3 regions of the Vallitalea longa genome follow, and region 3 is predicted to be linked to each of the others. Evidence: a T-box and tRNA genes for the amino acid it is inferred to sense, from the RefSeq annotation. Region 3 holds a T-box; the other regions hold tRNA genes.
What was found. The T-box of region 3 lies ahead of argS (arginine--tRNA ligase). A T-box ahead of a tRNA ligase gene usually reads a tRNA of that ligase, here a tRNA-Arg.
Positions count from the first base shown of each region.

Region 1: it encodes a tRNA-Arg, which carries the amino acid that the T-box ahead of argS (arginine--tRNA ligase) is inferred to sense. The anticodon was not compared.
Region 2: it encodes a tRNA-Arg, which carries the amino acid that the T-box ahead of argS (arginine--tRNA ligase) is inferred to sense. The anticodon was not compared.

Region 1 covers NZ_BRLB01000008.1:131,051-139,466, reverse strand. Annotated here, with positions in the region: gene QMG30_RS13860 (extracellular solute-binding protein) at 1-791, shown strand, start outside; gene QMG30_RS13855 (carbohydrate ABC transporter permease) at 824-1,717, shown strand; gene QMG30_RS13850 (carbohydrate ABC transporter permease) at 1,730-2,563, shown strand; gene pgmB (beta-phosphoglucomutase) at 2,648-3,301, shown strand; gene QMG30_RS13840 (hypothetical protein) at 3,775-4,671, shown strand; gene QMG30_RS13835 (hypothetical protein) at 4,734-5,276, shown strand; tRNA gene QMG30_RS13830 (tRNA-Arg) at 5,509-5,582, shown strand; gene QMG30_RS13825 (PaaI family thioesterase) at 5,847-6,263, shown strand; gene QMG30_RS13820 (WG repeat-containing protein) at 6,717-8,416, shown strand, end outside.
Region 2 covers NZ_BRLB01000010.1:64,937-73,352, reverse strand. Annotated here, with positions in the region: gene QMG30_RS15275 (6-phosphofructokinase) at 1-732, shown strand, start outside; gene QMG30_RS15270 (metallophosphoesterase family protein) at 952-2,043, shown strand; gene QMG30_RS15265 (ATP-binding protein) at 2,044-4,770, shown strand; tRNA gene QMG30_RS15260 (tRNA-Arg) at 4,927-5,000, opposite strand; gene QMG30_RS15255 (ATP-binding protein) at 5,099-6,088, opposite strand; gene QMG30_RS15250 (DnaD domain protein) at 6,110-7,189, opposite strand; gene murC (UDP-N-acetylmuramate--L-alanine ligase) at 7,619-8,416, opposite strand, start outside.
Region 3 covers NZ_BRLB01000007.1:52,707-61,122, forward strand. Annotated here, with positions in the region: gene ygfK (putative selenate reductase subunit YgfK) at 1-1,146, shown strand, start outside; gene xdh (selenium-dependent xanthine dehydrogenase) at 1,151-3,712, shown strand; gene argS (arginine--tRNA ligase) at 3,816-5,585, opposite strand; T-box leader at 5,635-5,847, opposite strand; gene yqeB (selenium-dependent molybdenum cofactor biosynthesis protein YqeB) at 5,966-6,757, opposite strand; gene mocA (molybdenum cofactor cytidylyltransferase) at 6,750-7,334, opposite strand; gene yqeC (selenium cofactor biosynthesis protein YqeC) at 7,331-8,110, opposite strand; gene QMG30_RS12650 (nucleoside-triphosphatase) at 8,126-8,416, opposite strand, start outside.

The sequences.
Region 1 (8,416 bases), on a different contig from region 3:
ATTATAATAAAAAATGGGTCAATGAAGATGATATACCAGATACATTGGAAGAGTTATGGAATGGCGATTTCTTAACAAATTTAAATGATAAATTACCAGAAGATGTTATAGCTATGACTTATAATCAAGATCTCGCTAGAAATTTATTTTATGCTGAAACAGATGGAGCATCTGTGATAAAAGATGACATTTATTCTAATTTAGGTGATAGCAAGGTAGTAGAGAATTTGGAACCCCTTTATACATCTGCCAAAGAAGGTAAGATTAAAACTCCAGCTGATATAGGACAAGGATGGAATGGAGACGCTTTCGGTAATGAAAAGACAGCAATAATGATTGAAGGGAATTGGGTTTTAGGTCATTTACAACAGAATTTCCCAGATGTTGATTTTGGAGTAATTGAAATTCCTACTTTCAAAGGGAATAGAGGAACTATGACATTTACAGTAGGTTATGCTATTAATGTGTCAACAAAACAAGTAGATGCAGCAAAAGAATTTATTCATTATGCAACTGGTGTAGAAGGAATGGCAACTTGGAGCGCTGGTGCAGGAGTATTACCATCTCGTACAGATGTGACTGAATCTACGAAAGTGGCTGAAGATCTACTTAAAATGCCTCATATAAAAGGAGCTGTTTATGCTACTGTATGGCAAAAAGGAACAACTATGGATACAATCAATAACGAATACAAGAATTATATACCTTCTGTTGTAAGTGGTGAACGTACATTAGAAGATGCTCTAAAAAAATCAGAAGAAGAAGCCAATAGAACAATAGAAGCAAATTAGATAATAAAACGATGTAAAGGATGGGTGATTATATGAAAAATAAAAGAAAGAAACATGAAGCTATTCAAGGGATAGCATTTTTATCACCTGCAATTATTGTTATTGGTATATTTATAATGTCATCTATTATATTTGCATTATATATTTCATTTCATAAAGTTAATCTTTTTACAGGATATTATGAATTTATTGGGCTTGATAATTATAAAAGAATTTTTACTGATACTAAGACAAGGATAGCTTTCATAAATATTTTATCATTTGTAGTAGTTGTTGTTCCTATTCAGACAATTATTGCTCTTATAATGGCAGCTGTATTAAATACTAATATAAGGGGTAAAATTGGTTTTAGGACAATTTATTTTTTACCAACCCTTACATCAAGTGCTGCACTTACTATGATATTCATGTTTTTATTTAGCTTGGACGGTCCAGTTAACAAATTAGCTGTTAACATGAATTTGTTAAGTGAATCTATTAATTTTTTAAATAATCCTAAATTTGCATTAAAAGTAATTATGTCTATGAATATATGGTCAACAGTACCGTTTTATATGACAATCTATTTAGCTGGTTTACAGGAAGTACCAAAAAGTATATATGAGGCTTCAAGTGTTGATGGAGCTAATGGATTTCAGAAATTCATTCATGTTACAGTGCCCCAGCTTAAGCCTATAACTACTTTTGTACTCCTTATGGGTATCATAGGTACTTTTCAGATGTTTGACCAAGCTTACATATTCTCAGGAGGTTCAGGAGGGCCAGAGAATTCAACATTAACAGTTGCATTACTAATTTATAGGAATGCATTCGGACAGAATAATACAATGGGATTTGCTACTGCTATGTCGATTATGTTATCAATAGTAGTATTTATAGTTTCATTCATAGCACAAAAATTAAATAAGTCAGATAGCTTATATTAGGAGCTGAGAAATATGAACAAGAAAAGCAAGAAATTAAAATGGTTGCTGTATGCAATTTTAATTATTTATGGATTAGTTACACTGTTTCCATTTTCATGGACTGTCTCAGCATCCTTTAAATCTTATAAAGAAATAACAGGTGGTGGACTTAACCTTATACCAAAACAACCGACAGTACATGCTTTCAAGAAACTTTTTATGATTGATCCTAATTTTTTACGTTGGATATTTAATTCATTTTACATATGTACATTAGGAACATTTATTAATGTATTTTTAAATTCTATGGCAGGATATTCCTTGGCAAGGTTGGACTTTAAAGGGAAAAATGTTATATATTATGGAGTATTAATATCAATTATGGTTCCTGGACAGGTTCTCCTTATACCTAATTATCTTATAGTAAAGTCATTAGGACTTCTTAATTCGTATAATGCTATTATATTACCAGCAGCGGTTAATGCTACATACATAATAATGATGAGACAGTTCTATATCAATTTCCCAAAGGATATAGAGGAAGCAGCAAATATTGATGGCTTAGGCAGATTGGGCACATTCTTAAGGGTGTCCATGCCTCTTGCTAAGCCTGCTATTGCAACACAGGCCGTATTTATTTATTTGGGATTCTGGAATGAATTCCTTAAGCCTAAATTATATTTATCAGATCCATCAAAGTATACTCTAACGGTAGGGATACAATCAATGATGAGTAGATATTCAGGAATAACACAATGGGATGAAGTTATGGCTGCAAGCCTTATTTCCTTATTACCGATTCTTATAATATACATTTTTCTGAATAAGTATTTTATGCAAGGTATAAGAATGGATGGAGAAAAATAATATATATATTAAATATTGAATGTTAATAATATATAGTGTATACTTTTTATACATTAGATAATTTACGTAAAGGTGGTCGGTACAATGAATAAATACAAATTGTTTATATTTGACATGGATGGTGTAATAACTGAAACAAGTGAACAACATTATCAAGCATGGAAAAAGCTTGCTAAAGAAATAAATATAGAGATAGATAGAAAATTCAACGAAAAACTAAAAGGTGTTTCAAGAATGGAATCTCTTGAAAGAATACTTAAAAATGCTCATAGAGAGAATGATTTTACAGATGAGGAAAAACTAGAATTCGCAACTAGAAAAAATGATAACTATAGAGAGATGATTCTTAAGTGTACTGAAGATGATTTGTTCGAAGGAGTTAAAGATCTATTTATAGAGCTTAAGAAAAGAGATATTAAAATCGCTATAGGTAGTGCTTCTAAAAATGCACCTACTTTAGTAGATTTATTAGGCATTAAAGATTATATAGATTATATAGTCAATCCAGCTGAAGTTAAGAGAGGAAAACCAGCACCAGATATTTTCCTCAATGCCGCTGAAAAATTAGGTGTTGATATATCAGAATGTGTTGGTATTGAAGATGCTGAAGCAGGGATTGAAGCAATTAAGTCAGCAGGGATGTTTGCTGTTGGGATAGGTGATAGTACCGTTCTTAATCAAGCGGATATTGTTTATAAGCATACAAAAGATATTGATTTAGAAGAACTTATGAATTAATAATCTTAATTAAGTATACTCTATTATTGTATTACTTTTTTAAGATAGTACAATAAAAATCCTACATATCTCCAGCCATTTTATAAAGTGGTTGGAGATATTTCTTATTTTTTAAATAATCTTTTTACTTTAGAGCTCATATATCTAAATATTTTTGGTATCTGTAGGTAAGTACTAGTTGAACGTTATCTATATTTAAAACCTTTCTATCATTAAATAGCAAAAATTGATAGAAATCTATAATATATAATGTTAATTTTGTTGAAAATAAAGAACTTATTGTAACTAAAAAAAATATAATTTAATATTGAGATTAAATATAACATGTGATAGAAATTGAGAGGTAATGTTAAAAAAATATATAAAGATAGAAAAAGAATAACAAAAATATAATACATAGTTGCATTTTATGTTTTAAAGAGTTATAATATTTAATGTTGTACAACATTAAATATTACTTTGGAGGGATTTTTATGAAAAAAGTATTCACTAAATTTATAGTACTAGCTCTAATACTAATGATTGGAGTTACATCAACGGGAGTTTTTGCTAAAACAAATGAAAATACTGAATTAAGGGGTAAAGATGAAATAATAGCTAAACAAGAATTGATTAAATTCGCTAAACAAGAAACTAAAAACTTAAATATGTCTCACGATCTATTAGATGAAGGTAAAAAGCTATTAACTGAACTTTATATGAGAGGATATAGTCAGGAATATATAGCTAGTAAAGTTAAGGAATATGGAATCTATGTACTTGTTGATGAAAAGCCTGAAAAGCTTATATTAAATAGTACTCTTAATGATATAGAAGTAAGTAAACCAATGATTAGTTACAACTCATATGATGATATATGGTATGTGAATGCAGGAGGATATTGGAATAGTGAATATGCTTTTAAAAAAGATAGAACGTGGAGTATTTCTTCAGGTAGATATAAGTATGAAATTGGTAATTTAGACGTTGCAGGAATAGCATTATCAAATGTAAAAGGAGATACAACAGGTGTATATATCCAAGATTCCTATTTGATTAGAGGAGATCAAGATGGACTAAGCCATGATAATAAGATAAACAATATAGTGTCAAGTGATGATTTAGGTGGTATAGCAATAGCTTTTCAAGACGCATATGACGATTATAGAGATAGTTGTATTGGTTATAGATGGGCAATGCAAGCAGAATATTCAAAGGAATTTGGGAATATTTCATGTAATATAAAAGGATTTTATGCACATACATTCAAAAGTTCTAAAATAAATGGTATTTCTTTTGGAGTTAGTGGAAAAAATTTTGGTGTTAATTTTAATATATCCGATGAGGATCATTGCATAAAAGAATTTTCTCAAACAAGAGCACATAATTAAAAATAAATTTAAAAAATTCCAACTAGATGAAGTTGGAATTTTTTCTAAACAAGGTGATTTTATTGAAAAAAAAAATATTATTAGTGGTTTTGTTTTTATTATTTATAATTATTTTATATGGGTATATATGCAATAATTATTCTAATGATGGTATTCTTAACAATGTCAAAAAAGGAAAAAGATATAAAATAACACAAGTACAAGAAATACCTATTGAATTATTCATTAAACCTGAGTGGATTCCACTCAATTCTGATGAAGAAATAAAAGGTAAGGTATTATTAGAATTATACGAATCAACAATAGTATTAAATGTTACTAAAAGTAATAAATTATTTTTTGAATTTAAAATTAAGCAGAATATGAATTATAATGGAGGACAGTTTATTTATAGTGCAATTTTACATGAAGATAACAATGCAACTGTCACATCTCCTATGCTCATACTTACTAATAAAAATAAAAAGAAAATAGATGTATCGTATGGTATTGGTAATTCGAATTTTGCATTTGATATTAAGCCAGAAAATTATAAAGATATAGAAGAAGGGTTTTATGTTGATTACAAATATGTTTATCTGCATAATTACGTTAAAAAATTTTGAATTTATTTCATACCCTTTATTTCCTGTAATTAACATAAATTGTGTGAAATCTAATTTAGCTATGTAAACTAAGTGGTATTTATTACCATAAGGTGATCTTTATATATTTTGATTTAATATAATATAAATATAAGAATTTTTCTTGACTTACAGTTAAAACATGATAAAATATATGTTGCAGACTATTATGTACATAAGATAATGTTTAATAGGTTATAATATTATCTTAAATGTTTCCGTAGCTCAGTAGGATAGAGCGACCGCCTCCTAAGCGGTAGGCCGTGGGTTCGAATCCCGCCGGGAACGCTGAATATACAAGGGTTTGAGAAATAGTAAAATGAGTTATAATTTATAATATGCACAAGATGGTGTATAAGTATATGAAGAATTAGAACTCTAGTTTCTCAAGGGCTTGTTTTTTGTATGAATAAATAAAGTGACATTTGGCTATTCTCAATTAAGACGAGAAAGGGGAATTTGTATTAAGAAGGTAATCTTTACATTCCTAATGATTTAGATAGTATCAACCTATAAAATGATAGCGTGCTTTGTAGACAAGGAGATTGACATATGAATTATGAAGAATTAATTAATGTTAGAAATGAAGAAAATAATTTTGCGAAAGAAAATGGTATTTATACAACTGAAATATCTGAAGGTTATGCGAAAGCGGAGATCGAATTAGTTGATAAACATAGAAACTATATAGGATCAGTACATGGTGGCTGTATTTTTACGCTTGCAGATACTGTTGCTGGAGCGGCAGCTTCATCTCATGGAGATTATATGACGACTATAACTGGTTCGATCAATTATCTATCACCTGCATTGAAAACTAGCAAGTTAATTGCTGAAGCAAGAGAAGTCAAACAGGGTAAGAAAATATGTGTTTATGATGTTGAGATAATGAATGATGCAAATGAAGTATTGGCAAAAGGAAGTTTTTCATATTTCAATTTAGGTAAAAAATTAAAGAAAATGATGTAAAAAAATAAGGATAAATTTAGAGATTCTAAATTATTTATTTTTGATTGTTTTAGTTAGTAGGAGGGAGATGAATCGGTACGGTTTTAATCTTTAACTCCTGCTTGAGAGAGAATATGCTTTTCAAAATCAAATCTTACACAACAAAAAAACACTAACGATTCAATAAGAATCAAAGGTAGTGTTGAAGTTCTTAAAATTAGGATTATTAAAAACTAAATTTCATTAAAAAAATACCTTAAAATCATAAAATATTATTTGTTACGATTAGTCAAGTACCTATAGGTGCTTATTTTGTAAGCATTAAATAAAATAATTCAAGTTCCAAGTAAAGACAATATAATAGGTTGTTTTTTAGGGAAATTATGGTACACTTTTATAGAAGTATTGATTTTTAAAAGCAACTAATTGTTTTATTATATTGTAAATAATAAAGTGACAAGAGAGGTATTAAAAATGAGAAGATTAAAAATTTTACTTTTTACAGTATTGTTGGTAAGTACAAGTATTAATGTTAATGCAAGTAGTTCATATCTAGCTATTGATGCAGATTATAGTGGTACTGGTAGTTTTTCTGAAGGTTTGGCTGAAGTATCAAACAATTCAAAATGGGGATATATTGATACAGAAGGTAATTTAAAAATACCCTTTTGTTATGATATAACAACCCCCTTTAGAAAAGGAAGAGCTCTAGTAGTAAAAGATGGAAAACGTATTATTATTGATAAAAATGGGGTGGAGTATACTCCTTCTGATATTGATACATGTTATCAAATTTTATCTGGATTTATTTATGGTTTAGAAGATGCTTATTTTGGTTTTGATAGAGATAATAAAAAAGGTTTGATGGATAAATACGGAAAGAAAATAATACCATCTATATATGAAGATTTTCAAAGCTTTCATGATGGATTAGTAGTAGCATATGATACAGATGAAGATGAAAATACTCAATATACTGTTTATGATAAGCATGGTAATATAATAGTGCCTGAAGGGCTCTATGATTACATAAACGATTATAACGAAGGACTAACAAGTGTGACAAAAGACAATCAGTATGCAGTTATAGATACAGAAGGGAATGTTGTTATACCCTTTGGCGAATATAGCAGTATTGGTACCTTTTATGAAGGATTAGCTTCGGCAAAGAAAAATGGGAAACGAGGATTTATTAATTCTAAAGGTGAAATAATTGTTCCTTTTATTTATGATTATATGTGGCTATTTAATGATGGTTTTACCTATGTTAAAAAAAATAAGAAGTATGGATTAATAGATAAAAAAGGTAATGAAGTGATACCTTGTGAGTATGACTCTCTAGATTATTTAGGAGGTTCATATGAAAATATTGTATTAGTTGGAAAAGGAGGACAAGAGTCTTATTTTATTGACGATCCTTATTTAAATGATAGGATTAATACTAGTAACAAGAAATTTGGATTTATTAATACTGAAGGAAAAAATGTCACACCTATTACGTATGATTATGCTGAATTATTTTATAATGGATTTGCAAAAGTTGCTATAGGTGGAAATGGTGGTAGCGGAAAAACTAATTATTGTTGTGGTAAGTTTGGATTTATAGACTTATCTGGAAAAGAGGTTGTACCACTGATATATGATCATGTAGGTGAATTTTCTTCTTATTTATACAAGGGAAAAATAAAAGGTACAGTTCCTGTTTCAATAGGAGGATATGGTAGTGTTTATAGTTATAAAGGAGGTAGATGGGGATATGTTGATGAGAAAGGAAACAAGATTACAGAATTAATTTATGATGAGGTTTATGATTTTCATGAAGGTTATGGAAAGGTTCTCAAGGATGGTAAATATGGATTTGTAGATATAAATGGGGACGAAGTTATTCCATGTATATATAGTCAAGCACGTGATTTTCAAGGTGGTTTAGCTATGGTTGTGTATGATGGACGAGGTGAAATAATAGATATTAATGGGAATGAAATTTTCCCAGAAGATTTTGCAATATTACGTCCTTATAAAGAAGGTTATGCTAGAGTATCTACTGATGGTTCAAAATTTGGTTATGTTGATAATCCATCAGAACAGGTTAAAGATGTTCATATGAGTCTAAAAGAAGGTAAATATGATGGTACCAAGACTATAACTTTATCATGTGATACAGAAGGAGCGCA
Region 2 (8,416 bases), on a different contig from region 3:
CATAAGAATGCTAATCTTCTTAGGGAAGAAGGTCTTAATGTGATTGCACTTCCAAAGACTATAGATAATGATATCTGGGGAACAGATGTAACATTTGGTTTTCACAGTGCAGTGGATATCGCTACAGAAGTAATAGATAGAATACACACGACAGCAGATTCACATGATAGAGTAATGCTAGTAGAATTAATGGGTCATAAAGCGGGATGGTTAACATTACATGCAGGAGTAGCAGGTGGCGCAGATGTCATCATAATACCTGAAATCCCTTATAGTATTGATAAGGTTATAGAATCACTGGATAGAAGACATTCTTCAGGGAAGAACTTTTCTATCTTAGCAGTATCAGAAGGAGCAATATCAGTTGAAGAATCTAAATTGAAGAAAAAAGAGCTCAAAAAAGAACGTGAAAAAATGAAGTTCCCATCAGTTTCATATAGATTGGCTAAAGAGATTAATGGAGCTCTAGGTTTGGAAACAAGAGTTACCATACCAGGACACCAGCAGAGAGGTGGTTCACCTTCACCATATGATAGAATATTAGCAACAAAACTTGGTGCATATGCAGCAGAGATGATTGCAAACAGGGATTACGGAAAAACAGTTTCAGTAGTTAATAATAAATTATGGGCAACACCATTAAAAGAAGTCGCAGGTAAATTAAAATTAGTAGAAAAAGATAATTTGTTGATAAGCACAGGTAAATTAGTGGGAGCAAGTTTTGGAAATTAAGGGAGGGTGATAGGACTCTCTTTTTTATTATACAAAAGATTATAATATAAGTTTCTAGAATTTCTTATATGGGGTAGCTAAAAGGTTTTATTTATAGTTATGGGGTTATCTGTATAGAATAATAAAATGAGAAAGTTGAGTAATAACTAAATATAGGTTTCATTTTCAATTAAACTTTGTTACAATAGAATATATGTTCTTGATTAGGGGGGTGTGATAATGATAAGTTTAATTCATACAGGGGATATACATATTGGAATGGAATTCAAAAAAGCAAGTTTCGGAAGTGAATTTGCTAGAGACCGTAGAAATGAAATTAAAGAAACCTTTTATAGAATTATTGATAGAGCAGTAGATATGAACGCTGATTTTCTTTTGATCAGTGGAGATTTATTTGAAGATGAATACGCAACAATTGGAGAGATAAAAGAGATAAATAAGTATTTCCGTAAACTTAATGATACTAGAATAGTTATAATTGCTGGTAATCACGATCCGATTATAAATAACAAATCATATTATAAAATAATCGACTGGGCGGAGAATGTTTATATATTAGATACAACATTGCAAAAAATATCTTTTGAAGATGTTAATGTTGATATATATGGATTAAGTTGGAACAAGAAATTGATAAAGGATAATTTGTTTGAGAATATACAGATAGATGATAAGAATAGAATCAATATACTATTGGCTCATGGGGATATCTATCAAAAATCTAGTTATCTGCCAATAGATAGAGAAAGTATCGCAAATAAAGGGTTTGATTATATTGCTCTTGGACATATACATAAACATGAGTTCATTTGTAAGAATATTGCTTACCCCGGTAGTCCAGAACCCCTTGATTTCGGCGAAACAGGTACACATGGAATTATAGAAGGAAGTATTAGCAAAGATGAATTAGATATTAAGTTCTTACCTTTTTCAAAAAGAGAATTCGTTTCAATAGATGTTAGTGTTGATGATAACATGACAGTTGAAAATATAATAGAAAATATAAAAGAAATAGTTAGAGAATATGATTTCAAGAATCTATATAGATTCAATCTAAATGGAATAAGGGACAAAGATATATTATTTGATACGCAGTACATAAAATATAGAGTGGAAGAGTATGTCATATATGCTGAAATCTTAGATAATACTACACCAGATTATGATCTGGATAAACTGAAACAAGAAAATGAGAACAATGTTATTGGTAAATACATTGAATATATGGAAGAACAGAACACAGAAGATGAGATATCCAAATTAGCCTTATATGAAGGCATTGAAGCTTTGCTAAGTGAGAAGGTGAATTAATTGTATATAGAGAAAATGAATGTAATAAGTTTTGGTAAATATCAAGATAAAGAAATTAATCTAACCGATGGTATAAATCTGATATATGGAGCTAACGAAGCTGGAAAATCTACTATACATAAATTCATTGAAGGTATGTTCTACGGTTTCTATAAACCATATAGAAAAAATAAGCAGTTCACACCAGATTATGACAGGTTTCTTCCCTGGAACAACAGTAATAAATATAAAGGAATTTTAGTCTATAAATATAGTGGGAAAGAGTACCGTATCGAGAGAAATTTCATGAAGCGTAGCGATAAGGTTGAAATATTTGATAACAGTACGGGTGAAAACATAACTGAAATATTTGACTATGATAGTTCAACAAAATTATATCAACCGGCTTCTAGGCATCTGAGTATCAACAAATCGACATTCAACAATACTATAAGTATAGGTCAGTTAAGTAGTAAAACTTCCGAAGATCTAGTGAAAGAGGTAAAAGACAGCCTTATTAACCTTGGTGAAAGCAAGGATGAGGAAATATCAGTAAGGAATGTTGTAGATAAACTAAATAAAAAATTAGATGAAATAGGGACAGCTGGTAGAAAGAAGACTACTCCATATGGTAAGCTTACGGAAGAAATAAAAGGATTAAAGAAAGAAAAAATCCAAGCTGAAAAAATATGGCAGCAGGTTTTAGAAAACCAAGAACAATTAAATGATATTAATAGTAAATTAAAAGAATTGGAAAATAGAAAAAAAGATAATGAGGAATTGATTGATTATCTTAATGAAGAAGAAATAAAAAAGACATATGAAGAAGGACTACAACTTAAAAGATCAATAGATGAAAAAATAATTGAAATAAAAGAGATAGAGAAATTCAAAGATGTAGATATAGAACTCATTGACTCTACTATGAAAAAGTTGAATAATCTAGATTCTTGCAAACAAAGATACAGTGAATTAGAGTCTGAACTAAAAGAAATAGATGAATATCTAAAAGATGAAGAATCAAAATATGATCAAGTTAAGATATTAGAAGATGAGGATGTAAGCAATATTGAAAGTATAGTTGCTGATTATAATATTTACAAAGATATAGTAGATAAGTATATAGAATTAAAGGATTATATATCTGAGTTGGATACAAGTCTTAATGATGTCCAAGGAAATAAAAGTATTATTGAAGATGAATATCTATACACTAAGCTTCAAGAAGAAGGGAAAGAGATAAAGTATAGCAAGTCAGGAGATATTACATTAAAAGAACAAGATTATAAAGATTCATTGAGTAAGAATAAACAAAGCAAATTGATAGCTATAATATCAGTATTGATTTTTGCAGGTTTATTAGGAAGTGGTATCGTATTAAGTGAAATAGTACCACTAGGAGTATCTATAATCTTCTTAGGATTATCATTATATTCTATATCTGTTTACAAGAAAAATAATAGAAAAACAGATATGCTACATAATGAGATAGATAAAATAAAATCTGAAGAAAAAGACAAGCAAATCAGGTTAAATGAAATTATACAAAAGCAAAATGATATACTTAAAAAATATAACTGTGCAGAACTAATGGAGCTTAGAAAATTAAAAGACAAGATGCTACATCTGAATATTTTACATGAAGACAATAAAAAAAGATATTCAAAGGCGATTAGTGATTTTAAAAAATTGGAAAAAGAAAAGCAACAAAAAGAAAAACAGTTGATACATTATGTAAACTTATTGTTAGGTACAGAACAATTGGATATTGATAATATAAGATTGGTAAAAGAAAAATACGAAATATTTAAAGATACCAAGAAAAATATATTTGCTAAAAATGAAGATAAAAAAGCTAGATTAGTTAAGATTAATAGTTGCAATGATGAGATTAACAAATTGATTGAAGAGATTAAAGATGTAACAGATAAGTATCAAGTTGAAGGGGAAATCGGATTAAAGCAAGTAAAAGAAAAGAAATATCTATATCAGAGAGTTTTAAGTACTTTGAATGATAAAAAAGAAATGATGATAAGATTATTAGGCGAAAATACCCTAGATGATTTGAAACAAAAATTAGTCAAATATAGTTCAACAACATTGACTACAGATAAATCTAAAGAAGAGATATTACTAGAACAAGATAATCTGATAGACGATATTTTACGTATTAACAAGGATATAACTTCTTATGAGACTAAAATAGCTAATTTACAGAAGAATGTTAGACCTATTGTAGATATTGAAGATGAGATATCCAACAAATCAGCTAAGAAATTAGATTATGATAAGAAAATTAAGGCTCTGACTATGGCAAGAGATGCAATAGAGGATATATCAAAAGACATACAGAATAACTTTGCACCAAAACTTAATGAAAAAGTATCTGATATAATTAGTAATATCACTAACAAGAAATACACAGATATAAAAATCAATCCTAATATGGAAATTCTTACATATGAACCAGAGAATCATGAATTGATTAATATTGATTACTTAAGCAAAGGAACTATTGACCAAATGTATTTTGGATTAAGGTTAGGGCTTATAAATATTATTAAAGAGGATAAGTCATTACCATTGATATTAGATGATTGCTTCGTACAATATGATGATAACCGATTAAAGATGGTTCTAGAAACAATCAGTAAACTAAACAGACAGATAATAATATTATCGTGTCATAAAAGAGAACAAGAGATGTTATCGGATATGGATATCAAGTTTAACTCTATAGCTTTATAGTAAGAATTAAGATTAATAAGCCAATTACTTAAAATATATTAAGGTATGTCAAAAAACATTAATGACCCTCTAAAAACCTAAAAATTACTTGAAATATATAAAAACAAAAGGGTAACGATAGCTAGAAAGCTGATAAAATCGTTACCCATTTTTTAACGCACGTGGTAGGACTCGAACCCACAACCCTCCGGTCCGAAGCCGGATGCTCTATCCAATTGAGCCACACGTGCGTATATAAAAACGTTATTAAGTTTTTTACCTAACTTATTATATCACTAAAAATATAATAGTCAATATTTATATTTGATATAGAATGTTACTAAATAACCTATTGATATTTCTTTAATCTTATATCCGAACCAAATATCTTAAGGGGTTCATAGTTACCGAATATCCTTGAAACGATTCTATCAGAATATTGTTTAGACCAATCGTTAGGGGATAAATTAGTAGATATTAGAGTTGATTTTTTATTTAATAATCTTGTGTTAAGACAATTAAATAATTCAACTCCGGTAAAACGGTTATTGAACTCTGTTCCAAGGTCATCTATTATCAACAAATCACAATCAAAAATAGATTCAATCTGTTCTTCTGGTACTTTATCATTATCATTATTGAACTTATAATCCTCAAATAATTTAAACAACTGAAAAGAGGTCAAATAAATAACTGTATGAGATCTGTCAAGCAAAGCTTTGGCTATACAATTACATAGAAAAGTTTTACCAAGACCAGCTTGTCCAAACAAAATTATATTAGTAAAATCTGTATCAAAGTTATTAACGAACTTCTTACATTTACCGTATATGATACGTATGTTTTCTAGTGGAGATAAATTGAAACGTGAATCAATACTATTTGAATAATAATCAAATGAAAATGTACTGAAATTTTCGTCTTTAATAATATTCTTAATATTTGATTGTTCATATGCAGCATCAATCATTGCTTGTTTTAGGCAGATACACTTTTCGTTGCCTATATATCCTGTATCTTTGCACAAATTACAGTCGTATTTTGGCTGTAGATAATCTTCAGGGTAACCATTATCAAGCAATAAACGAATTTTCTTACCTGATAACATGAAATTACTCTCTTGAAGTTGTTCAAGTTTTTCTTTAGCTTCATCTGGATGTTCAATAATATAATAGGTTGTATTAACGCTATTAGAAGCTATTTCATCATCTAAAACTTTTATAAGAGGTATTCTTTTGTATATTTCCGTTTTCTTTTTATTAATTTCATGCTTAATATTAAGTTGTTTCTTCTCATAATTCTGCATGATCAACTTATATTGAGAACGTTTTAGATCCATAATATCAGCTCTTCCTTTCTTTTAATAGCTTCCATCTGTTTCTTTAATAAGTAATTCCATAGCTTTTTTCTCTAATTCATCAAAATTATATGTGCGTTGGTCATAATTAATAAATTTAGATTGATTTTTAGTATCTTCTTTCTTTTTAGTCTTAGAATTCAATTGATGCTGTTTATCAAGTTCATCAATGTTCTTAATGGTTTTTACATTGTTCTTATGCCAATTCTTAAGGATAGCATCAATATAGCTGAACTGTGGCTGATGGATGGTTTCCATTGTTCTATTACAAGCTTCTACAATAATTTCCATAGATAGATCATATTCATCAATCCATTTTTTCATATAAGATATCTGTTTAGGTGTAGGGTTCCTGTCACCAATACCAAGTGATTTCATTACTTTAAAATAATTATTATTAAATGTCTCAATTCTATTTTCTGCTTTTGCAACTGTATTAATGCCTTCATCAGCCCAATTGACAGCAACTTTTTCTATGTAGTTCATGTTTCTATGATTATTGGAAACACAATATTCAATAAGTAGTTCAATAACTTCAAAAGGAAGTCCTAACCAGTCATTAAAACCAATCAGTGTATTGATATCTTGTTGAGTCAACATTTTGCCTAGATATTTTTGAGTTATGTAAATCAGTTGTTTGTAGTTTTGTCTACTCATAAAAGTAGAAATCTCTTCCATTTTATATTGAGGTTTTGTTGAAACATTTATTCGTGCTTCTATTTGCTTGGTGGCAACAGTTTCATTAGGTACCTCTGTATCTGTATTATTAATCTCAGCACTTATATTACTTGGATCATTTAATTTTATGGATGTAATATTTTTGCTATCATCATATTTTACTATCATAACATTGTTGGATTCCCAATACTTAATAGCTCGCAATACATCTGTTTCTGTAAGATGTAGACAATCAGCAATATCTACCATTGAAATCGAATCCATATTTTTTGAAGCATATCTATTGATTAATAGATAAACTCTTACAAAATCTCCATTAGATTCTGATAAATAATCATCAATAAATATATTAGGTATCATAGTGTATTGATTAATATTTGGGGGATAAATAGTAATCATACTCATAAATAAAATCTTCCTTCCAATAACATTTTATGTAAACTAAAACTTTGTTTTATATAGCATTTGTTTTATGAATCATATAAAGTGCTATTAGTATAACATAAAAAGCAAGTTTTGTGTGGTAAATAATATTAACAGAAAAATCAACAAAATGTCAGAAAATTTATTGATAAAATAAGGATTTCAATAGTTTTTTTAACATTTAGAGTATATTGTTTTACAAAACATTAACATTTGCTTGTTGATAACTTTGTGGATAATGTGGATAAAGTTTTACATAACTTATTAACATATGTTTATAGACCTTAATAACATCTAAAAATCAACTATTGAAAATATATTTTTAAAATTATTAATGAATGTTATGTTAACTGATTGGACATTATATAACCACAATGTGCCTGTTGACAACATTGTGGATAATGTGGATAACTATCCCTTAATTAGTTCTTCCCCAATAATTTTCACGTCTCCTGCTCCCATAGTTATCAACAGGTCATTTGGATGACAATTTTGGAGTAAAAAGTTTTCTATTTCATCAAAAGAAGAGAAATAAAAAGCTTGTTTTCCAAGTTTGGTAAGTTCAGATAATAAATCCTTAGAGTGAATATCGCCAGTATTTTTTTCTCTAGCAGCATAAATGTCAGTCAATATAATATTATCTGCTGAACTTAGCGAATCCGCAAAGCTTTTAAGAAAAGCTTTTGTTCTTGAATAAGTATGAGGTTGAAAGACAACCCACAATTTATCATGAGGATATTTGGTTGCTGCTGATAGTGTAGCAGAAATTGCAGTAGGATGATGTGCATAATCATCAATAACGTTTACACCTCTGATATTACCTTTATATTCAAATCGTCTATTGGTTCCAGTGAAATTCATAATACCTTTTTTGGCATTTTGGATATCCATATCTAAACAATAAGTTGCAGCAATGGCAGCCAAAGAATTGTATACATTATGAATACCGTTTACCTGTAGACTTATTTCCTCAATTTTTTTACCATTATATATTAGATCATATGTTGGATAACCCAATTCATTATAAGTAATATTATCAGCATAAAAATTAGCACGTTCATCGTTACCATAAGTGATTATATTACAATCCAATCCAGAAATTATCTCTTCATAATTATCTATTTCAGTGTTGATAACCAGATATCCATCATTTGGTAATTTATTGGCAAAGGCTTTGAAAGAACGTCTTATTTGGTTGATGTCCTTGAA
Region 3 (8,416 bases):
GAATATATCATTTTAGCTGTTGGTGCTTGGAATCCGATTAATCTAAAAATAAATGGAATAACCCCAATTAATGCTCTAGATTTTCTTGAAAATGTAAAATATAATGAGGATTATTATAACCTAGGTCAAAATGTAGTTGTTGTAGGTGGTGGAAATACTGCTATGGATACAGCAAGAGCTGCTAAAAGAATTAAAGGAGTCAAAAACGTTCACTTGGTTTATCGAAGAACCAAAAAATACATGCCAGCTGATGAAGAAGAGTTATTACTAGCAATAAAAGATGGAGTTATTATTAAAGAACTGCTATCTCCTGTTAAATATGAGAATGGTAAAGTGAATTGTAATAAAATGATGCTTGGGGAATTAGATGAATCTGGTAGACGACGTCCTGTCAAAACAGAACATACAGTAGATCTACCAGCAGACTCTATAATATCAGCTATAGGTCAAAAAACAGATATTCAGTTGTTCAACAATAATAATATTACAACAGAAAATAATTCTGTTAAGATTAATAATGAAACATGTGAAACTAATGTTGAGAATATATATATAGCAGGTGATGCACTTCGTGGTCCCTCAACAGTAGTAGAATCAATAGCAGATGCAATAAAGGTTACATTATCAATTATACATAAAGAAAATATCGATACTAATGAAGTTTTCCAAGACTTCCTATGCAATAATGATATGAAAAAAGAATTAAATAAAAAAGGTAAAATAGAATATTATAGTAGTATTAATAATGAAAATAAGCGATGCTTACAATGTAATGTAATATGTGAAACTTGTGTTGATGTATGTCCCAACCGAGCAAATGTAGCTATACATGTAGATGGTAAGTCAATGAATCAAATAGTACACATAGACCGCATGTGTAATGAATGTGGTAACTGTGAAACATTTTGTCCTTATCTAAGTGCACCGTACAAAGATAAATTCACTCTATTTAATACAGAAGAAGACTTCATGAATAGTACAAATCAAGGATTTTATATGATTGACCAAGAAAAAAAAGAATGTAAAATCAGGTTGGATAATAATATTATCCATATTAATCTTGATACCAAGCCCACTCAATTACCTAAAGATATCTATGACTTAATTATTACAGTATGTCAAAAATATAGTTTTTTAATGAGGTGATTCTATGTCGGATTTCATTGTAAACGGACAACATGTTACAGTTAATAAAAACCAAAAATTGATTAACTTTCTTAGAGAAACATTAAATCTTACTTCAGTCAAAAATGGATGTTCTGAAGGTTCATGTGGAGCATGTATGGTTCTAGTTAATGGTAAAGCTACTAAATCATGTGTATTATGGACCGATAAGTTGACAGGAAAAGAGATTACTACTGTTGAAGGTTTTACAGACAGAGAAAAGAATGTGTATAGCTATGCATTTAAGGAAGCCGGTGCAGTTCAATGCGGTTTCTGTACACCTGGTATGGTAATTAGTGCCAAAGGTCTAATTGACAAAGTACCAGATCCTAATGAAAAACAGATTAGAGAAGCTATCAAAAATAATATTTGTAGATGTACTGGTTATGTAAAAATAGTTAAAGCTATAGAATTAGCAGCAAAACTGTTAAGAGAGAATGTAACTATACCCCATTGTTCTTTTCAAGGTTTGGTTGGAGAAAATATGCATAGAGTCGATGCCATATCCAAAGCTATAGGAGAAGCTAAGTATGTTGATGATATGCGTATAGAAGGAATGATATATGGAAGCTGTGTAAGGAGCAAGTACCCTCGTGCTATAGTTAAAAAAATACATACTAGAGAAGCAGAAAACCTTAAAGGTGTCACAGCAGTAATTACTGCAAAAGATTTGCCTGGTTCACCCAAAATAGGTCACCTGAAAAAAGACTGGGATATTCTAATCAAAGAGGGTGATTGTACAAGGTGTTTAGGTGATGCTATTGTACTTATCGGTGCAGAAACCAAAGAAATATTAGAAGAAGCTAAATCATTGATAGATATTGAGTATGAAGAACTAAAACCAATAACATGCCCAACAGAAGCTCTAGCAGAAGATGCTCCACTTATACATGAGGATGGTAACATATTGTCAGTAGAACATCTTGTAAGAGGTAATGCTGATAAAAAAATCAAAGATTCCAAATATGTAGTAACCAATCACTATAGTACTCCATTTACTGAACATGCTTTTCTTGAACCCGAAAGCGCAATTGGTGTACCTGGTGATGATGGTACAATAACAATTTATTGTGCCGATCAAGGTATTTATCAGACTCACAAAGAGTGTACCGAAGCTCTTGGAATTAATAAGGATAAAGTAAGGGTAATAAGTAAAATGGTAGGAGGTGCTTTTGGTGGTAAAGAAGATATGACCGTCCAACATCTTGCAGCTATACTTGCTTACAAAACCAATAGACCTGCCAAAGTTTCTTTTACAAGAAAAGAAAGTGTACTTGTCCATCCGAAACGTCATGCAATGGAAATGGACTTTACTACAGCCTGTGATGAAAATGGATATTTCACAGCTATGAAAGCTACAATTATCTCTGATACAGGAGCTTATGCCTCATTGGGAGGACCTGTTCTCCAAAGAGCCTGTACACATGCTGCTGGTCCATATAATTATCAAGATATTGATATATTAGGAAAAGCTGTTTACACAAATAATCCACCTGGTGGAGCTTTTAGAGGTTTCGGAGTTACTCAAAGTTGTTTTGCAACAGAAAACAACATCAATAAACTAGCTGAATTAGTTGGTATCTCACCTTGGGAAATACGATATAGAAATGCTATCAGACCCGGTCAGACACTTCCTAACGGACAAATTGCTGATGAATATACTGCATGTGCCGAGACACTAGAAGCAGTAAAAGAAGATTATGATAGTGTTAAAGGAGCTGGAATCGCTTGTGCAATGAAAAATGCTGGTCTTGGAGTCGGTATTCCAGATACAGGAAGATGCAGGTTGATAATAAAAGATAATAAAATCTATACATATACAAGTGCAGCCTGTGTAGGCCAAGGTCTTGCTACAGTTATTACTCAAATGATATGTCAAGTGATTAATGTATCACCAGAAATAATTGTACACAGTACACCAGATACTTTTTTAACTCCTGATTCAGGTAACTCAACTGCTTCTAGGCAAACAGTATTTACAGGTGAAGCTGCCAAAATAGCTGCTGACAAACTAAAAAAAGATTTGGTCAACAAGTCCTTAAGCGAATTAAACGGCAAAGAATACTATGGTGAATATACTTGTATAACTGATCCTATGGGAACAGATAAAAAACATCCATACAGTCATGTTACTTATAGTTATGCAACACATGTTGTCATATTGAATGATGATGGAACCGTAAAGAAAATTGTGGCTTGTCATGATGTTGGAACTCCAATCAATCCAAAATCCATTGAAGGTCAAATTGAAGGCGGATCTGTTATGAGTCTTGGTTATGCTCTAACAGAAAATTATCCTCTAGATAATTGCAGACCTACTGCTAAATTTGGAACTCTTGGACTATTCAAAGCCAATAAAGTTCCTGAAATAAAACCTATTATTGTAGGTAAAAAACATAATGGACTTGCACATGGAGCGAAAGGGATTGGAGAAATCTGTTCGATAGTTACAGCACCAGCTGTTTCACATGCATATTATAACTATGACGGTGAATTCAGAACAAGTTTACCACTTATTAATACACCATACAGCAAGAAGAAAAAATAATATCACTCATACTTAAATTAATTCAATACATACATAGAGAGTAATATGTTTTATTACTCTCTGTATTTTTACTTTTATACAAAAAGAGTTTTTATTTTTATTTTTACATTCTATCAGGGACTTCTATGCCAAGTAGATCCAAACCATTAACTAAGATATCCTTAACTAAAATAATTAGTTTTATCCATGAACGTTGTTTTTTTATATTTTTCTCAGTAATTATTTTATTATTATTATAGAATTTATTAAATTCATTAGATAGTTCATAAATATACTGACATATTTTATTGGGAGCATATTCAATAAAACTATTGGTGACTATTTGATTAAACAAAGTGAGTTTCAACATTAATTTGCGTTCACTTTCACCAGTTGGTGATATAATTGATACATCTTTATCATTCAAATCCCCTTCGATTCTATAATATTTTTCAAGAATAGATTTTATACGGACTACGGTATATAAAATATATGGACCAGTATTCCCTTCAAAAGAAGTAAACCTCTCAATATCAAAAATATAATCTTTTGATAACTGATTTGATAAATCGCCATATTTAAGAGCTGCTAAACCTACTTTTCTAGATATTTCCTTAGCTTCTTTTGTGCTTATATCATATTCTTTTACTCTATCATAAACTATTTTTATTAGTTCATTGATGAGATTTTCAAGACGCATAACATTCCCATCACGAGTTTTAAAGGGTTTTCCATCTTTACCATTCATTGTACCGAATCCTAGATAAGTCAGTTTCGTGCCTTCTGAAACTAGATTGCTCTTCCTAGCACATCTAAAAATCTGTTCAAAATATAATTCCTGTCTTTTATCCACAATATAAATTATTTCATTTGGATCATATGATTTATTTCTTTCATAAATAGTTGCTAAATCAGTCGTACCATAAAGTGTAGCACCATCTGACTTGACTAATATACAAGGAGGCATTTCTTTCTTATCTGTATCTTTTTTTACATCAACAACAAGTGCTCCATCGCTAATATATGCCACTCCTTTATTCTTAAGATCTTCTATTATATCTGGTATATATCCTTGTACATCACTTTCTTTCTTCCATAAATCAAAATGAACATTCAACATATCATAGTTCTTCTTTAAATCATCAATCGAAACATTAAGAATATGTTTCCATAATGCAATATACCCTTTATGTCCTTTTTGAAATAAATAGGTGTTTTTCTTGGCTTCTTTTAAGTATTCACTATCACTCTTAGATATATTACTAGCCATAGGATATATTTCTTCAAGCTCAGATATATTAAAAGGTGGTTCCTTTGGATACTCTCCTTCATAGTTTGAATCAAAATACACCAAATCTGGAAAACGTCTTTTCATCTCAGTGATGATTAATCCAATTTGCAACCCCCAGTCACCAAGATGAACATCTCCTAACACTGTATATCCAAGGAATTTTCCTATACGCTTAATACTTTCCCCAATAATAGCTGGTCTCAAATGACCTATATGAAGCGGTTTAGCAACATTAGCTCCACCATAATCTATAACTATAGTTGTACCAGTTCCTCTCTTCTCGCAACCAAATGATATATCATTAGCCATATCATTTATGTATTCAAGAATTAAGCCATCATCTACACTAATGTTTATAAAACCAGGTTTCACATATTCTAATTTTTTAAAACAGCTAACATCCCCAAGTTGAGTCATAACCTCTTCTGCAATAACTTGCGGTGATTTATGGTACTCTTTCGCTGCTCGTAAACACCCATTACATTGAAATTGACACAAATCAGGTCTATTTGACAATGTAACTTTCCCATACACTGAATCATAATTACATCTCATAAACGCACCTTTTAATATATCACTAATCAAGTCCTCTATCATTTTCATAATCGTAAACCTCCTTCTAGAAATAGTTAAAAAAAACGCCTCTTATATAAAAAGAGACGAATAAATCCGTGGTACCACTCAACTTGATTGCAAAACAATCCACTTATAACTTTAACGCAGTTAACGTCAAACCCTAACTAATATTAGCTCAGGCAGCTTCTCCAAGTTCCTCTTCTCCTTATATGACCTTATAGGACTTCCACTCTACTCCTACTCGCTTTTAGATCCATTATAAAGATACTTTTCTCTTCATTGAATTTAAACATTTTATATATTTTCATCCTATAATTGTCAATTGATAATTTAATTATTTTTTTGATATTATTTATTAATATAAATATCTAACTTTAATACTATGTGACTTTTCTAATAGAAAAAAATTATTTTCTATAAGTCAATATAGCTTCTAATACTCCTCCTGCTACTGCTCTAGCTTTATCGGATATAGTAAAACAATAATCAATTTTCCCTCTAGGATCAATATCCCCTATCTTAAAATTTTTAGTAACCTCTATACCAGCTTTAATTAGTCCTCTTACAACCCCACTAATAGGAGCTAAAACAGGCAAATCATTAACATAACCTACACAATCACCTTTTTCAACAATATCACCTATCTCTGATATTGTATCAATGACACCGATACCAGGAGAACGAATAACTCTTTCCCAACTATACCCTTCTATATTACCTGGAATTCCTGTATTTTTTTCTGTCTCTCCATCATAGATAACTCTTCCGAGATTATGTCCTCTATTAGTCTCTATAACAGCATGAACATCTTTATTAGCAATAAATCCTGGTCCTAATCCAATTACAATAGGTGCTATTGCTTTGTTGGTTCCTAAATTTTTCTTGGCTAGAATACCATCTATAACAATTTCAGGTTGAAATCTATCTATACTATCACAATACTCATCAACTAAAACCGGAATGATATTACCATCAAGTTTATCCTTAGCTTCTTCAATACTATTTACCCTAACAGCCTTAACCCCTTCAATTGTAATTTCATTTTCATATATGGCATTAGCAAAAGAAACCGTTCTTCTAATAACCGTAGGCTTCTCAATTTCCAATACAATCACTTTAAAACCACATTTTGATAGTCTATGTATAGTTCCACTTGCAATGTCTCCTCCGCCTCTGACAATAACCAAATTTTTATTCATTATCCATCAACTCCTTGATAGTCAAATAATCCTCCCAAGTATCAATATCCATACCGCATATGTTTTTAGCTATATCTACATAATATACATCATTAGGATTATTCTTAATTATATTTCTACCACCTATATCACCTGTAACATTCATTAGTTCCTCTTTCCATTTTGAACTAAACATGACTGGATTGCCTCTTTTGCCATTATATCTTGGTACAATAATACTTTCATTTCTTTCATGAAAGTTTTTTATTAATGTTTTTATTGTACTAATAGTTAAAAAAGGTTGATCACCATTTATAAACATATAACCATCTGTATTGGACGATTCTTTTAATCCACATCTCAATGAACTACTCATACCTTTGGATGACATTTCGTTATAAGCATATTTTATATCATGATTTTCGATTATTCTCTTAACATTTTTGTTTCGGTATACTAATATAATTTCTTCAAAACCAATATTAACTACCGTTTCTACAACATAACTGATCAATGGCTTGTTATTAAGTTTAATCAATAACTTCTCTTCTTTGAATCTTCTTGAAAAACCCGCTGCTAATATAATGGCTGTTATCATGATTTATCTTCCACCATCGTTAATATGGGATTTTCCTCTTTAACATTTCCAATTAATACTTTTGATATGTCATTACTTTCATTTATTATGTTTTCAGCAAGTTTTTGAGCTTGTAAAAGCTGTTCTTCATTAAATACTTTATTAAGCAAAACAACCTTTGGAATATGTTTATTGCATTCTTTGAATAAACCATCTTTTGAAAGGATTAATTTTAAAATCGTATCGTAATTAATTCTTTCACCTAATTTTTGGTTAACGATACCAGAAAAAATATTAGCTCTATGTACCCATTTCTCATCTATCATCTTATCGATTATATCCAACCCAATACAACCAATCATCAGTGTTGCACATTTAGGTATTACTGGTTCATACCAAGTTGGTGCTTTAATTGATTTTCTTTTAGCGCCATCACATTCAATAATGACAGAATCATAGTTACCCTCTGTACATAAAGGTTTGACCCAATTTCTATCAATACCTTTTAATTTCTCATTATTATAGAAAATTGTTTTTCCTATAATTGTTATTGAACCTAATGCCAATCTTTTGGATTCTAATATTAATTGTCCCAGATCATTAGAAATAATTAAATTATCATAATTCTTGGACATAGGATAATAAATTGCTGTAGTTGTAGTAAGTAAGACTTTCTTATCCTGCTTGATTAATTCTTTTGAAATGCTATACATTGTAGTAGTTTTACCACCAGCGCCAATCAAACATATTATATTTTTACTATTTGTATCTAGTTCTAATGCATTTAAAAGATTCATTTCAACTATCCTTTCCTAGTTTAATACCTTTATTTTATTAGCTAAATCATATTTTTTAATTATTTCTTCTAATGAATCTTTTCTGATTGTTATATATAGTTCACAGTTATTATCTAATAGTTCCCTAAAAATTGTATGGAAACACTTATTGTGTAATTCAAGAGGTCCTATCTCATCTAAAAATATAGGTGTAATATTTTTCTTGATAAACTTTCTAATAGTATTCTCTATATTTTCTAAAGTGTCTTTAGAAAAGCTATATGGTCCTATTTTACAAGATTCACACCAAGAGTCTGTTAAAAAATC